2 regions of the Thalassospira sp. MBR-102 genome follow, and region 2 is predicted to be linked to the other one. Evidence: predicted binding sites of a transcription regulator. Region 2 holds the regulator's gene; the other holds the start of a gene.

Region 1 (7,664 bases), on a different contig from region 2:
AACCGGCAAGGTTTCTCTTCGGGTTGTGACCATGGCGGTGATGGCGGTTCTGGCCGAGGAATGCTGCGAAGACGGTGTGACGGCAGCCGAACTTTCCTTTTTGCTGACCACATGCCTTGGTCGGCCGATTTCGCCGACCCGGATCGAACGCGAAATGGAAACGCTTTCGGGTTTGGTCTGGTCGGGGCCTTGGGGTGCGGAAACGCTTTATGTTCTTGAAAAGCGCGGTCTTCGCTTTTTCGAAAGCGCGCGCATGATGGCGATGAACGACACCGACGCCCAAGGCAAGAATTTGACAGAATATACAGGCGCGGAGGAAGGCGTGGACGGGCAGGAAATTGATCCTTCAATTATTGCCCGTCCGGCCCCCCACGTGCGTTATCGACTGGTTTAAGCTGCACATTAAAGCAGGTTTTCAGGCGGAGGTGATCAACAGGTCACCTCCGTTTTTCGTGTCATGATTTTGATGCTGCCCTTGGCTTTTTAGGCGATGATTTCAGTGGGCAATCCGCGAGGCCAGATCGCTGTCTTCTTTGGCACCAGCAATCAAATGCGACAGTTCCTCAATCCGGGAAATCTTGCCGTCCCGCATTTCGTAAAAAGTCAGAACCTTGCATGTCATTGTTGATCCATCTTTTTTGATGGCATCGACGATATGGATGTCGGCGATGCTGTTATTTGACATGATGATCTTTTCAAACCGGACATGCGCGGATTTCAGGATTGATTTCAGCGTGCGGGCATGTGCGACGAAATCCTTCAAATCAAGTGTTTTACCATCGGCAATCTGAACATAATCCGATGTGAATAGATGCAACAGATCCTCTGCCGGGCGTTCGGGGTCGAGCAATAACCCAAACAGGTTTTCGAGAAAGATGCGTGTTTCGTCATGTGTCATGGTGCTGTTCCATTGATTGAAGAGGTTCAAGCCACCTTGACGATAGGTGATGAAATATGGCCAATCTAACCCATCGAAGCCAATCAATACGGTGTTTTGGCCATGTCTGACTTTTTGATCGATCCAGATGTTCTTGCGACGCTGAAAAAGCCTGCGTCATCACAGGCGCGGAGTGCACAGGGGGGCGTTGAGGGTGACGTTGTGTCAGGCAGCGAAACCCGCCTGGCTGTCCGGGTTGTGATGCGCGAGACCCCAATTCCACGGGAAACCGGCGCGCATTCCCATCCGCAGGGGCAGTTGATCGGAGCGGTTTCAGGATTGCTGAGTATCTCGACCGATCATGGTAAATGGGTGGTCCCTGCTATCAATGCATTCTGGGTGCCGCCGGGAATGGAGCACGGACTGGTTTCGCACGGGCCGTTTCGCGGATGGAGCGTTTATGTCGGTCCCCACCTTTGTGCCGGGTTGCCAGATTACCCAAGGGCGTTGCGTACCAGCGAGCTGTTGATGGCGGCCATTCGCCGTGCTGCGGGTTGGGGGGATGGGCCGCAATCGGATGCCGAGGCACGCATAGCCCGGATTATCCTTGATGAAATTGCGACAACCCCAAAGGAAACACTAGGATTGCCGATGCCAAAGGATCTTCGTCTGGTGCGTCTGGCGCAAGCCTTGATGGCTGATCTTTCTGATGGCAGGTCGATGACGCAATGGGCCGACTGGGCCGGAATTCCGTGCCGCACATTGGGGCGACGCATGTTACGGGAAACAGGCTTTGGTTTTGGTCAGTGGCGGACGCGGGCGCGCATGCTTGCGGCCCTTGAGATGTTGGCGGGCGGATTATCGGTAACGACAGTCGCACTCGATCTGGGATACGAGAATATCAGCGCGTTTATTGCAGCATTTCGCAAAACCTATGGCGTAACGCCTGCACGCTATTTTGCACCCGACGGACAGTAAGGGGATTTCCAGATCGGGCCTGTCGGTAACACGGCTTACGGCAATTTCATCTGGCCATCAGCGCCGGGGCGGACAAAGCCGCTGCAATCAGGGTTGACCTGACAGCATAAGGTACGTAATGATTTGAAGATGGAAAACATTGTTACACATCAGAACGCCTATTTTACGTCGTGCACATAGCGCGGCGCCTGTTGATGTGTTTGTAAATTAAACCAAGACCGGCTGCCCCAGGGCGGCCTTTGTTTTTTCCATAAACCGGTTTGCCCGAGGTGGCCCCACCAACAAGGAAACCGGAAAATGACCCATATCTCCCTTGCTGATCGTATGCCGACACTTGATTTCACGCCCAATGCCCTGAAAGACGGGATCGGGGTGGTGCCGCTTATTCTGATGGCGGGTTTTGCCGATACCATTACGGCGGCGAGCGAGCTGGTCGCAAGTGGTGCGGTCATGATCGAGAACAGACAGATTGTTGATCCCGATCATCATATCCTGAGTTACGCGTTTGATGATGGCGAAATCTTGCGCCTTACCGTTGGTGGCCAAAGGACGATGCTGATCCGTCGTGCGGAGTGAGCGGGGCGGAGTGATCGGCTTGGTGCCCGCCGGTCGCGCGAGCAGGGCTTGGGGGCGAGGGGGCGATGTTGCTGGTGATATCAGAACAGCGACATTTGCCCGTTCGCGCTGGGGCGGACAAAGCCGCTGCAATCAAGGTTGAGCGACCGGCCGGTCATGCCGTGTTTTTTGCGTGCGGCATCAAACCGCCTGGCAATCAGATCGGCAATCGGGCCGGTGCCGCGCATGCGGGTGCCAAATTCGGATTGATAGCGGTCGCCGTCGCGCATCTGGCGGATCAGCGACATGACCTTTGCCTTGCGGTCCGGATAATTGGCGCCAAGCCATTCTTCGAACAGATCGGCGATTTCAAGCGGCAGGCGGACGACGATGTGGGATACGGACGTTGCCCCGGCATCACGCACCGCCGCGACCAGATTTTCGATTTCCATGTCATTGAGGCCGGGAATGATCGGCGCACACAGGACCGTGACCGGAATACCGGCATCGGCAAGTTTGCGAATGGCATCAAGCCGACGGTGCGGGGCGGAGGCACGCGGTTCAAGAAGGTTGGACAATCTGTGATCAAGGCTTGTAACCGATACCGCGACCGACGCCCGGTTTTTTGCGGCCATTGGCGCGATCAGATCAATGTCGCGGGTGACAAGTGCGCCTTTGGTGATGATCGAAAAAGGATGGTGGCAATCGCCAAGCACCTTGATGATGGATCGGGTCAGTTGCTTTTCACGTTCAACCGGCTGATAGGGATCGGTGCTGGTGCCAATGACAATCGGGGCGGGCATATAGCTTTTGACGGCGAGCTGTTTGCGCAAAAGTGCTGGGGCGTCGGGCTTCCAGAAAAGCTTTGTTTCAAAATCCAGCCCCGGCGACAGGCCGAGATAGGCGTGTGTTGGTCTGGCAAAGCAATAGATGCAGCCATGTTCACAGCCGCGATAAGGATTGATCGAACGATCAAACGGCACGTCCGGGCTTTGATTTTTGGTAATCACGCTGCGCGCGCCATCAATGCCAAGGGTGGTGCGGATGCGCGGCGCTTCACGATCTTCCATCAGGTTGGTCATCCAGCCATCATCGACCGCCTGATGGATATGGCGTTCATAGCGGCCATCAATGTTCGATACCGCCCCGCGGCCTTTTTGCCGACGCGCGGGCAGCAGATCGGGATTAAAATCCGGATGGCTCCATCCTTCGCCCGGTTGGGCGGTTTCGATGTGATCGGATGTCGGTTCGATGATGTTTCGCATATGTTCAAAATATAGAACAAAATAGGAACATTCAAGCGAAATACGCAGTGCCCAGGTTGCCCGCACCGATGTCAACGCGGACAGCGGCAGGCCGTTGATTTGACATCATCCGGTTATCAACAGCTTTCCTGATTACGGGCAGGTCGGCGTTGCTGTCGTGAAACTGATGGAGCCGGTGTTTGTCCCGCCACCGACATTGCATGTGCTTACATTGCCGCTGTTACCGGCGCCGGAGAGATTCGTATTGTTCAGGTTAAAGAAGATCAGGTGGTTGGTTGCCGCCCCGCTGACATTGAGTGTGTTGTTCTCGAAGACGAGGTTGTCTGATCCGATGACTGACAGGGCATAGGCAAAGGTATCGTTACTGGTGGATGTGATCGTATTACCGCGAATGACCGTGTTTTGTGCGTTTCCGATAACCTGTATGCCAAAGGACGTGTTGCCCGTAGCGTTGCTGGTCAATGTGCTATTGATGATTTCGACGTTATTCACGCCGTTGATCCGCACTGCTGTGGTCGCACCCGCGGAGGTGGTTGAGACAGTAACGCCCACAAGGCGGCTGTTGCTGGCCATGTTGAAAATATGGCTTGGACTGCCAAAGCCGGGCGGAGTGCCGCCTTGGCCGCTCAGGCTGGCACCCGGTGTGGTGATGGTCAGAGTACGACCGGAAGGTGTTTTAACATCAAGATTGCCCGTTCCCATGATGGTTTGGCCGTTTTGAACATCAAGGCGGCTGTTCACGTTGGCAAAGCTGCCATTCAGGAGCACGGTCGAATTGGCACCGGCGGATGATATGGTCGTGGCAAGGTCGGCACTTGCTGTTGTTGCGCTGCTGACAAGCGTGATGGTGTTGCCGTTGGCCGTGCTTGTTATTTCCTCCGCAGTGGTGAATTGCCCTGCCTGACTGACGATATCAATGTCGCGTATGATCGGATCGGTCATGCGGCGTTCGATAGCGTTCAGGCGCGGTTTGGGATTGTCGCCAAATTCCTGAAGCGGGATGCGCAGGCGGAAGCTGGCAAAGCTTTGTGTGCCGCGCGGGTCGTCATGCTGGATTTCAGCCCCCAGCGAAAAGCGTGAGCCTTCCCACAGGAACGGTATTTCATCAAAGGTCAGGTCAAGCCGCCCGCGAGGTCCCTGTAGCGTGTCGACATCGTCTTCGGTAAAGCGATAGCCGCCTGCGTAAAGGCGCAATTGTTGTGGTGCCGTGGCTTCAAACAATGGCGCGCGCCAGCCGATTTCGGCATCAAAACCGCGAAGGGCGCGTTCTTCGCCCTGACGGTACATGATCGTGGTGCCGGAAAAATCCGCCGTGCTCAGGCTGTCTTCCATATAGCTTGTCCTGCCGACCGGCATATAGGCATTGGCGCGAAAATCCCAGTCAAGCGAAAGGGCTTCGGCCCCGAAAGTCACCTGATTGAATTTGTTGTCATACGCGCTATGGCGGCGATCAAAATAGCCATAGCCGCCAATATTCCAGCCGCTATCAAGCATCTGGCGAATGCCGACACCGAAATTGCCTTCGTGACTGTTGGCATCATCCATCCGCGCGCGGATATTGGCAAAGGCCAGGGTATCGTCATCCTGCCATAGCGGAATGAACAGATCGGTTTCACCAAGGTTGCGGTCTGTGCCGGCCTTGCCTTCAAGGTCGATATGCGGTCCCCATTTGTTGCCGCCATCTGCGTCCTGAGCATGCGCGGATGGCGCGAAAGCGACGGCGCAGCTACAGACAAATCCAACCGCATATTTTTTCATTTTTGTCTTCAATCATTTTGATCTGGCTTATGCGCGGCGGGAAAAATCGCTGGCATTTTGCGCATCAGTCAGATCGGCAGTTAAGCCAGTTCATGAAATGGAAGTCCGAGGATTAGGGGATTTGCGCATGGGTCGCCACAGCAACGGCAGGGATGCGATATTTTCCTGCGCGAAGTGGATATCCATTGCGTTTTATGGATAGGAAACAGTGCGAGGTGCGCAAAAGCGGACTATTGAGCCCCGTCTTTTTGTCGACCTTTTAAATTGCCTTTTCGATTGTCATGTATCGGTACAATCGCGCGCTTGCCGGTTTTTACAATCCATCTATAGTTTCGTGGCCACCCTTTTTATGGAGCCATTCCGATGGATTGGACACAGTTTGTCAGCTTTACGCTTGTCACCGCCCTTCTGGTGATGTCACCGGGCCCCAATGGCGTTCTGATTGCCAAAACCGTTCCGACATCGGGCCGTGCGGCAGGTTTTGCCAATGTTGCCGGTTTCGTGACCGCCTTTTACCTGCATGGCACATTGTCGATTTTAGGGATTTCGGTGATCCTCGTGCAGTCGGCACAATTGTTCATGATGGTGAAGATTGCCGGTGCGGCATATCTTTGCTGGGTCGGGTTCAAGGCGCTGCGCGAGGCGTGGCGCGGGGTTAAAACCGTTGCCGAAGTGGCCCCGGCCAAACGCCGCAGGACGCTTCTGGTGGCGTATGGCGAAGGGTTTCTGACCAATGCGCTTAACCCCAAGGTATCGATTTTCTATCTTGCGGCATTTCCGCAATTCATTCCGGTCGGTGACGGGGCGATTACATCGGCCTTCATGCTGGTGTGTGTGCATGCCAGCATCAATGTCATCTGGTTTTCGGCGATGATCATTCTGTTATCGCGCCTGACAGGCGTGGCGCGCAGTGGATCGTTCCAGCGGGCGTTAAAGGCCGTGACCGGCAGCGTGTTTATTGCGTTCGGGATCAAGCTTGCGATGTTCCGGCCCTGATATCGGGCCGGGATCGTATTATTTCTTGATGGCAATCAGCGCCATGACGGCCGCAAACAGGCCAAACAGAATGCCGCCCACAGGGATGTCAACCGGTATGCCTGACAGGATACCGGAAAGTGCGGCATCTTCGTTTATCAGGGCTTCAAACGCGACCAGCGGCAGGATCAGGGACGCCAGAAACAGAAAGACCGGATTGAACAGCTTGTTTTTCATGGTCTTATCCCCCGATCATCGCAATCAGCAACAGGCCCAGCGCCATGAAGCCGCAAAGGGCAGTGAGAAGCACACCGGTTTTCAGCACGACCGATAAAACCGGTCCTTCCTTGCCCGAAAGTCCGACGGTCGAACAGCCGACCAGAATTTTTGACGGGGCCAGCATACTACCAAGCGATGCCCCGGTCGCCTGTGCGGCCAGAACAAGGGCGGTGGAAATGCCCGAAAGTTCGGCGGTGTGGCGCTGGAACATGCCAAAGACCACGTTGGAATTATTCGTGCTGCCGGTCATGAAGGCACCCAGCGCCCCGATGGCCGGGGCCACCACCGGATAGGCGACGGCAAAGGAGCCGGAAAACAGCGCAGCACCGCCTTCGGCCAAGGCATAGGTCATGCCCGCATGATCCATGATGATGGCAAGGCCTATGACTGGCACCATGCCGATGCTGGTCGGAAGGCCGCTTTTGACCGTGCGTTGCCAGATGCGTCTGGCAATGCCGTTGTCATAGCGTCCGCGAATTTTAAAGAAGGCAAAGCTGATGGCGGCGGTATAAAGCAGCAACGCGCCGGGATGGCCGAAAATGGCAATCGGTTTGGCGCTTTCGGCGTCGATGTTCCAGCCAAGATCGGTTGAGATTGCCGGGAAATCGAATGTCAGGCGAAGGCCCGACAGGAAATCCTCGACCGAGGGGACAAAGGTTGCCAGACCGACAATCACCATGAAGACCAGGTAAGGGGTCAATGCCTCGATCAAAGGCATGTGGTGATGATCGTCATCCCCGTTTGGTTCGGTGACGTCATCGGGATGGGGTTTCCAGAACCGGGTGACGATGATCGAGGTGACAAGACCGGCAATCCCGGCGGTCAGTCCGCCCAATGTCCAGACGCCGTAATTCGCCATCAGATATTGAACGACACCCATCACACCGGCAATCAGCACAAGCGGCACAATCCGGCGGCGCACGGTGCGAAAACCACCATCCAGCCACAGAACCGCCGCACCACAGGTAAAGCCCGAC
Region 2 (7,664 bases):
TGTTTTCGGCCATAAATATAGTGTGACCAAGAAGGCCGAAACAGGAATGATGCAGCCGGTTTCGGACCGGATCGAAAGTCTGCGCCTGACGATCATGACGGCAATCGATCAGGTCCTTACCGGCGCAGAGGCCGGGATTGCCAAGGCATTGATTGTCGGCGAACGCGGCGATGTCAGTGCGGAAATTGCCGATGATCTTCGCAAATCGGGATTGGCGCATCTTCTGGCGATTTCCGGGCTGCATATGGGGCTTTTAAGCGGGACGGTTTTCTTTTTCCTGCGGTTTGGCATGGCGGCCATTCCCGCCCTTGCGCTGCGGTTTCCGATCAAGAAATGGGCGGCTATCGGGGCGATGTGCGCAGCCGTGATCTATCTTGGCCTGTCAGGGGCCAGTGTGCCGACGCAGCGTGCCTTTGTGACGTTGACGATTGTCTGGATTGCGTTGCTGCTGGATCGGCGGGCGATATCGTTGCGGTTGGTGGCGTTTGCGGCGCTGGTTGTTCTGATCCTGCGGCCCGATGCGGTATTGGGGCCAAGCTTTCAGCTTTCCTTTGCGGCGGTGTCGGTTCTGGTGGCGTTTTATGATGGTCCGGGCAGGCGATGGTTTGACAAGTCGGGGGATCGGTCATGGCTATTCCGGCTTTGGCTGTTTTTTGCCGGGCTGGTGATGACCGGGTTGCTGGTTACGGCGGTGACCGCGCCGATCATCGGGTTTCATTTCGGGCGGATTTCGATGATCGGGATCGTGTCCAACCTGATTGCCATTCCGGTGATGGCGTTCTGGGTGATGCCGCTGATTGTGGCGACGCTTGTTCTGATGCCGTTCGGAGCCGGGGGACTGGCATTGTGGTTGATGAAGCCGGGACTGACATTGTTGATTGAAACCGCAAGCCTTGCCGCCGATCAGGCCTGGGGGCTTTGGCATGTCGAGCAGTTTAGTGCCGTATTTGCCATCGGCATCATGATGGCGATGGCCTGGTGGCTGGTCTGGCGGGGGAACGCGATTGCCCGGTTGGCTGTCATTCCGCTATGCGTGGCGATTGCGGCGCAAATCCTGTATCGCCCGGCGGATATTCTGGTTTCGGGGGATCAGGAAAGCTGGGCAATTCGCGACAGGGTGCGCGACAAACTTGTCCTGCCCGAAGGCATTTCGGATTTTCAGCAGTCGGTCTGGATGGCGCGATTTGGTATCGCCGATCATGATGCCGGCAATGTCATCGAAAAATGCGACGCAACGGTTTGTTCCGTCAGGATCGCCGGACGGCAGGTGATCATTGCCAATGATCTTGCCAATCCGTTCTATGCATGCCGCCATGGCGATATGATCATCAGCCTGAAACGCGATATGCCGCGTGATATCTGTGCGCCGGATGTGACTGTCATCGATGATGACCTGTTGTGGTGGCAGGGGGGCGTCTCGGTTGCGTTGCGGCCCGATGCCGCCCCGGTGATCGAAACCGTGCGTGAAACGTCCGGCATCTGGCCGTGGATTATCATCGGGGGCAGGGTGGTCAAATAAAAAACGCCGCCGGGCAAGGCCGACGGCGTTTCTTTCGGTTTCTTTCGGTTTGTTCGGTTTATTCGGTATTCTATCAGTATTGGCGGAGCAAACCGATCAGACGTCCCTGAATGCGGACACGATCAGGCGACAGCGCGCGCGTTTCATAACGCGCATTGGCCGGTTCCAGCAGAACTTCGCCACGGCCACGTTTCAGGCGTTTCAGAGTGGCTTCGGCGTCGTCGACCAGTGCGACAACGATGGAGCCATCATTGGCCTGTTCGCAACGCTGGATCAGGACGGTGTCGCCATCGAGAATACCGGCATCGATCATCGAATCACCGGAAACTTCAAGCGCATAGTGATCGCCGGTTCCCAGAAGCGCTGCCGGGACCTGCACCATTGTGGTCTGATCGCGAAGGGCCTCGATCGGGGTACCCGCCGCAATCCGGCCAAACAGCGGCAGGGAAACGGATTCACCCGATTCCGAAAAGGCCGAAGGCACGGTTGCCGGTCGATGCGCAGCCTTTCGCGCGGAGGCGATAGAGGTAACATTGTTGGGCGTTTCCGCAGCGTCGTCATCATTATTATCCGGAAGACGCAGGACTTCGAGCGCGCGGGCCCGATGGGCGAGACGGCGAATAAAGCCGCGTTCCTCAAGCCCGGTGATCAGGCGATGAATGCCCGATTTGGATTTCAGGCTCAGGGCTTCTTTCATCTCGTCAAAAGAGGGCGAGATGCCATGATCGCGAAGGTAATTATCGATATAGACCAGCAATTCGTATTGCTTGCGCGTCAGCATGATTTTTTCCGAACCAGTAATAAGAACAAACCGAATACATAAATGTTCTACTTTGGTTCTGCTTGTTCGTCAAGCACCACAACCCGAAAAATCGCCGTTTAAGGGCATTCTTTCGGTCAAGAAACGAAATTTGGGTACTTTCAGGGATCAGTCGGCGGTGAAAGTACCCGACTTTCCGCCTTCCTTGTGGACAACGCGAATATCGGTAATCCGCATGGCTTTATCGACCGCCTTGCACATATCGAACACGGTAAGTGCGGTAACGGTAACGGCGGTCAGGGCTTCCATTTCCACCCCGGTTTTGCCGGTGGTTTTGCAGGTCGCGACAATATCTACCGCATCGGTGGCAGTTGCGAGTTCCAGCGTGACTTCGACCGAGGTCAGGGGCAGGGGGTGGCAAAGCGGGATCAGGTCGGCGGTTTTCTTGGCGCCCATAATCCCGGCAAGCTGGGCGATACCAAGAACGTCGCCCTTTTTATGGCCGCGTTCGGCAATCAGCCGGGCCGTTTCCGCCGACATCAGGACACGGCCCTTTGCGATGGCGACGCGCGCGGTATCGTTCTTGGCCGAAATATCGACCATGACGGCGTTACCAGCGGCGTCGATATGCGAAAGTTTGTCTGCCATGCCTGTGTCTTGTTCCGTTATCAGGCCGCGAGGCCAAGAATATTGCGGGTGGCGGCGGTGACGTCGTCCTGACGCATCAGGCTTTCGCCGATCAGGAAGCATTGCGCGCCGACCTTTGCCATGCGGGCGAGGTCATCGTGCGTGAACAGGCCGCTTTCGGCGACCAGCATCCGGCTGTCATCAACCATGCCAGCGAGTTCTTCGGTCGTGGTCAGGGAGACTTCGAGCGTTTTCAGATTGCGGTTATTGACCCCGAGAAGCTTTGATTTAAGTTTCAGGGCGCGTTCGAGTTCCGGTGCGTTGTGGACTTCTATCAGGACATCCATGCCAAGGCTGTGTGCGGCGTCTTCAAGCTCGGCCGCTTGGGCATCCTCGAGGGCGGCCATGATAAGAAGGATGCAATCGGCACCCAACGCCCGGGCTTCGGTCACCTGATAGGGATCAAGCATGAAATCCTTGCGCAGGACCGGCAGGTCAACCGCGGCACGTGCCGCGATCAGATAGCTGTCATCGCCCTGGAAATAGGGGATATCGGTCAGGACCGACAGGCAGCTTGCCCCACCGGCCTTATAGGCCTGTGCCAGAACGGGCGGATTGAAATCCGGTCGGATCAGGCCCTTGGACGGGGAGGCCTTTTTAATTTCGGCAATCAGGCCGTAACGACCGTCCGCAACCGATGTTTCAAGCGCCCTGATGAAGCCGCGCGGTGCGGATTGTGATCTGGCTGCGGTTTCGAGGTCGGCAAGTGACTTTCGCGCCTTGCAGGCGGCGATGTGGTCGCGTTTGTCGTTACAGATACGTTCGAGTACGTCGCTCACGCTGCGGTCCCCTGATTGGAAATGCGGACTAGTGCCTGCAGGGTTTCTGCGGCTTTGCCGGAATCGATTGCGGTGCGGGCCTTTGCGATGCCATCGGCAAGATCGGTTGCGATGTCGGTCACCACAAGGGCGGCTGCGGCATTCAGCAGAACGATATCGCGATAGGCGCTTTTTTTACCGGCAAGAAGATCGAGAATGGCCTGCGCGTTTGTCTGGGCGTCGCCGCCTTTAAGCGCATCAAGGGTGACGATTTCAAGGCCGTAATCTTCGGGGTTGATTTCAAAGGTCGTGACTGCGCCGTTTTTGACTTCGGCGACAAAGGTCGGGCCGGTTGTTGAAATTTCATCAAGGCCGCTATGACCATAGACAACCCACGCATGTTCCGAACCCAGGCGGTTCAGCACATGGGCAATCGGTTCGACCCATTCACGGGCAAAAACGCCCATGACCTGGCGTTTGGTTTTGGCCGGGTTGGCCAGCGGTCCCAGAAGGTTAAAGATCGTGCGCGTACCCATTTCAACGCGGGTCGGCATCACGTGACGCACCGCCGAGTGATGGCGCGTTGCCATCATGAAGCACAGATTGATTTCCTTTAGCGCCTTTTCGAGAAGCGCCATATCGGCATCAAGATTGACGCCAAGCGCCAGTAGGACATCAGCCGATCCAGATTTTGACGACGCCGCGCGGTTGCCGTGCTTGGCAACGATGGCGCCGCAGGCCGCCGCAACGATTGCCGCCCCGGTCGAGATATTGAAGGTGCCGCTGCCATCGCCACCGGTACCACAGGTATCAACCGCATTGGGCGGGGCGATAATGCCGGTCGCCTTGGAGCGCATGACACGCGCCGCCCCGGTGATTTCATCGACCGTTTCACCGCGCAGCCGCAGCGCCATCAGGAAAGCCCCCATCTGAGACGGCGTTGCCTGACCGGACATCAGAACGTCGAAGGCCTGCTCGGCCTGTTCTTCGTTCAGTTTTTCGCCATTTGCGACTTTGGCCAGGATCGGCTTCAGGTCATATTCAGTCGACATGCGGGTTTCCTCGGTTAGCGGTCCGGTGCGGTTTCATGCGCCGGGGAAGTCTATAAAATTCTTCAAAAGGGCATGGCCATGTTCGGATGCGATGCTTTCGGGATGGAACTGGACACCATGAATCTGATGCTGTTTGTGACGCAGCCCCATGATCAGACCATCCCCGTTTTCCGCCGTGATTTCAAGGCAATCGGGCAGGGTTGCGCGATCAACAACCAATGAATGGTAACGGGTCGCTTCAAACGGGCTGGGCAGGCCGTTAAACACGCTTTTGCCTTCGTGCACCATCGCATCGGTTTTGCCATGCATGCATTCGGGCGCGCGCACGACATTGCCGCCAAAGGCCTGACCGATGCCCTGATGACCAAGGCAGACGCCAAGCAGCTTGACCTTGCCCGCCGATGCCCTGATCAGATCAAGACAGATACCCGCGCGATCCGGATCGCAGGGACCGGGCGAGATCACGATGCCTTCGGGCTTTAAAGCCAGCGCATCAACAACCGAGATTTCATCATTGCGGCGGACGTCGACCTCGGGACCGAGTTCGCGCAGATAGTGCCACAGATTGAATGTGAAGCTGTCGTAATTATCGATGAGGAGATACATCGTGGCGCCGGGCTGTGAATATCAGATCGGGCAGAGAATAAACGGCATTGCCGCTACGTCAAGCGATTGCAAAAACCATTTTCCTGCCATTGTTTGCGGTCTTTGTTTGCGGCTTTAACAGGGTGCTAACCTGATCGGGTTTAAAAGCTTCCAAACACAAGCCGGGATAATTGGCGTATAATCACCATATGGGTAACACGACCCAGCAAACGAGACTGGAGACCAGAGCGTGGCACGCCGGGCACAACCCGCCAAAAAGAAAAAAGCGGCACCGCGAAAAACAGGCCGTAGCAAGGCTGCACCGAAAAGAAAATCGGGCGGCATTGGCCGTTTCATGCTGGGCGGTGCGATTGTTGCGGGGGCCATTTCGGCATTCATTGCAGCAGGCAGTATGCTTGAGCTGGATCGCGCATCGCGTGATCTTGGCGAACGGGCCGCAAATTCCGAACCGGAATATACGCCGACACCGGCCCAGGTACCGGAAAGCCGCAATTATGATTTCAGCGAAAGCAACGGCAATCGCGACCGGACCGGATATATGGTCGGTGAACGTGTGCCGGGTGAAAAAACTGCGCCCGAAACCAGACAACCGCAGAAGGCACCGGTCACAAAGTCGCCTGAACCTGCCGTGTCGCCCGATACCGGCGGGATCAGCGGGGGCGCGCATAGTGATGGTCCGCCGCCATGGCAGAAATTCGCAGCCCTTACCCCCGATACGGGAACCGCACCGGTTATCGCGATTGTGATTGATGATGCGGGCCTTGATCAGCCGCGCACGGCGCGCACTATAGGGCTGCCCGGGCCGGTGACGATTTCCTATCTGCCCTATGCGCGCGACCTTCAGCGTCAGGTGAATGATGCGCGCGGGCGTGGGCATGAAGTGATGCTTCATATGCCGATGGAGCCGTCGTCGGCATTGGTCGATCCAGGTCCGCATGCGTTGCGCACCGGATTTGACCGCGACAAGATATTGGGCGAGATGACCTGGATGCTGGACCGGTTTGATGGCTATGTCGGTGTGAATAATCACATGGGCAGCAAATTCACATCCGATCCGGAACGCATGCAGGTGGTGATGGAGGTGATGAAATCACGCGGGCTTCTGTTCCTTGATTCCAAAACCAGTGCCAAGTCGGTCGGATTTTCGATGGCACGCCAATATGATGTCCCGGCGCTTGAGCGCGACGTGTTCATTGATGACGCCGATGATGCCACCAAAATTGCCGAAATGCTGGCCCGGACTGAAAAAGTTGCCACCAATCAGGGATTTGCGATTGCGATTGGCCATCCGCGCGACCTTACGCTGGAAGCCCTGCAAAAATGGATTCCCGCCATTCAGGCCAAGGGATTTGTTCTGGTGCCGGTGACCGATATCCTGCGGCGAACAAGTCCGAGTGCGACAGGTTGATAAAGAACAAGGCCCGCAAATGAAGCGGGCCTTGTTCTTTCAATCCGAAATGCAGGAAATCAGGCAAACCGATGGGCTTCGCGGGCGGCGGCCATCAATGCGCCTGCCTTGTTCTGGCATTCCTTGTGTTCGAGTTCCGGTTTGCTGTCTACGACGATCCCGGCACCGGCCTGAATATGGATCTGTTCGTCCTTGATGACAGCGGTCCGAAGCGCGATGCAGGTATCCATGGAGCCATCGGCGGAGATATAGCCGATACAACCTGCATAAATGCCGCGCCGGACCGATTCCAGTTCATCGATGATTTCCATGGCGCGGACCTTTGGCGCGCCCGATACCGTTCCAGCAGGGAAACCGGCCTTGAGCGCGTCCATCGCATCATATTTGTCGTCGATCTGACCGACGACGTTCGAGACGATATGCATGACATGGGAATAGTATTCGATCTGTTCGCGGTCGGTGACGCGCACCGTACCGGGCTTGGACACACGGCCGACATCATTGCGCCCAAGGTCAAGCAGCATCAGATGTTCCGAACGTTCCTTGGGATCATCAAGCAGGTCCTGGGCCATGACCTTGTCGTCATCGGGTGTCTTGCCGCGCCGACGCGTTCCGGCAATCGGGCGAATGGTGACTTCGCCGTCGCGCAGGCGGACAAGGATTTCCGGGCTGGCGCCGACAACCTGAAACCCGCCGATATCAAGATAAAACATAAAAGGTGACGGATTGATCCGGCGAAGGGCGCGGTAAAAGGCGAAGGGCGGCAATTGATAGGGCAGCGTGTAGCGTTGCGAGAGCACGACCTGAAAGATATCGCCCGCGCGGATATATTCCTTGGCCTGATCGACCATTTTATGAAAACCGGCCTCGTCGA

Evidence for each region. The regulator LexA, encoded in region 2, represses DNA repair genes until DNA is damaged. The targets are predictions, from matches to a motif close to ATGTTCTANTTTGGTTC.
Region 1: a site for LexA is predicted at 3,690-3,706, ahead of ABIE64_RS07700 (PA0069 family radical SAM protein). Genes of this name have one in related genera too.

The regions. Positions count from the first base shown of each region.
Region 1 is NZ_JBEPTC010000003.1:252,226-259,889, reverse strand. Features, by position in the region: gene ABIE64_RS07720 (hypothetical protein) at 1-394, shown strand, start outside; gene ABIE64_RS07715 (nuclear transport factor 2 family protein) at 497-898, opposite strand; gene ABIE64_RS07710 (AraC family transcriptional regulator) at 1,001-1,855, shown strand; gene ABIE64_RS07705 (tyrosyl-tRNA synthetase) at 2,153-2,431, shown strand; gene ABIE64_RS07700 (PA0069 family radical SAM protein) at 2,512-3,675, opposite strand; gene ABIE64_RS07695 (inverse autotransporter beta domain-containing protein) at 3,808-5,433, opposite strand; gene ABIE64_RS07690 (LysE family translocator) at 5,797-6,429, shown strand; gene ABIE64_RS07685 (hypothetical protein) at 6,448-6,645, opposite strand; gene ABIE64_RS07680 (L-lactate permease) at 6,650-7,664, opposite strand, start outside.
Region 2 is NZ_JBEPTC010000007.1:98,859-106,522, forward strand. Features, by position in the region: gene ABIE64_RS13415 (ComEC/Rec2 family competence protein) at 1-1,519, shown strand, start outside; gene lexA (transcriptional repressor LexA) at 1,593-2,300, opposite strand; gene moaC (cyclic pyranopterin monophosphate synthase MoaC) at 2,448-2,948, opposite strand; gene trpC (indole-3-glycerol phosphate synthase TrpC) at 2,948-3,745, opposite strand; gene trpD (anthranilate phosphoribosyltransferase) at 3,742-4,776, opposite strand; gene ABIE64_RS13440 (anthranilate synthase component II) at 4,810-5,382, opposite strand; gene ABIE64_RS13445 (divergent polysaccharide deacetylase family protein) at 5,612-6,790, shown strand; gene trpE (anthranilate synthase component I) at 6,850-7,664, opposite strand, start outside.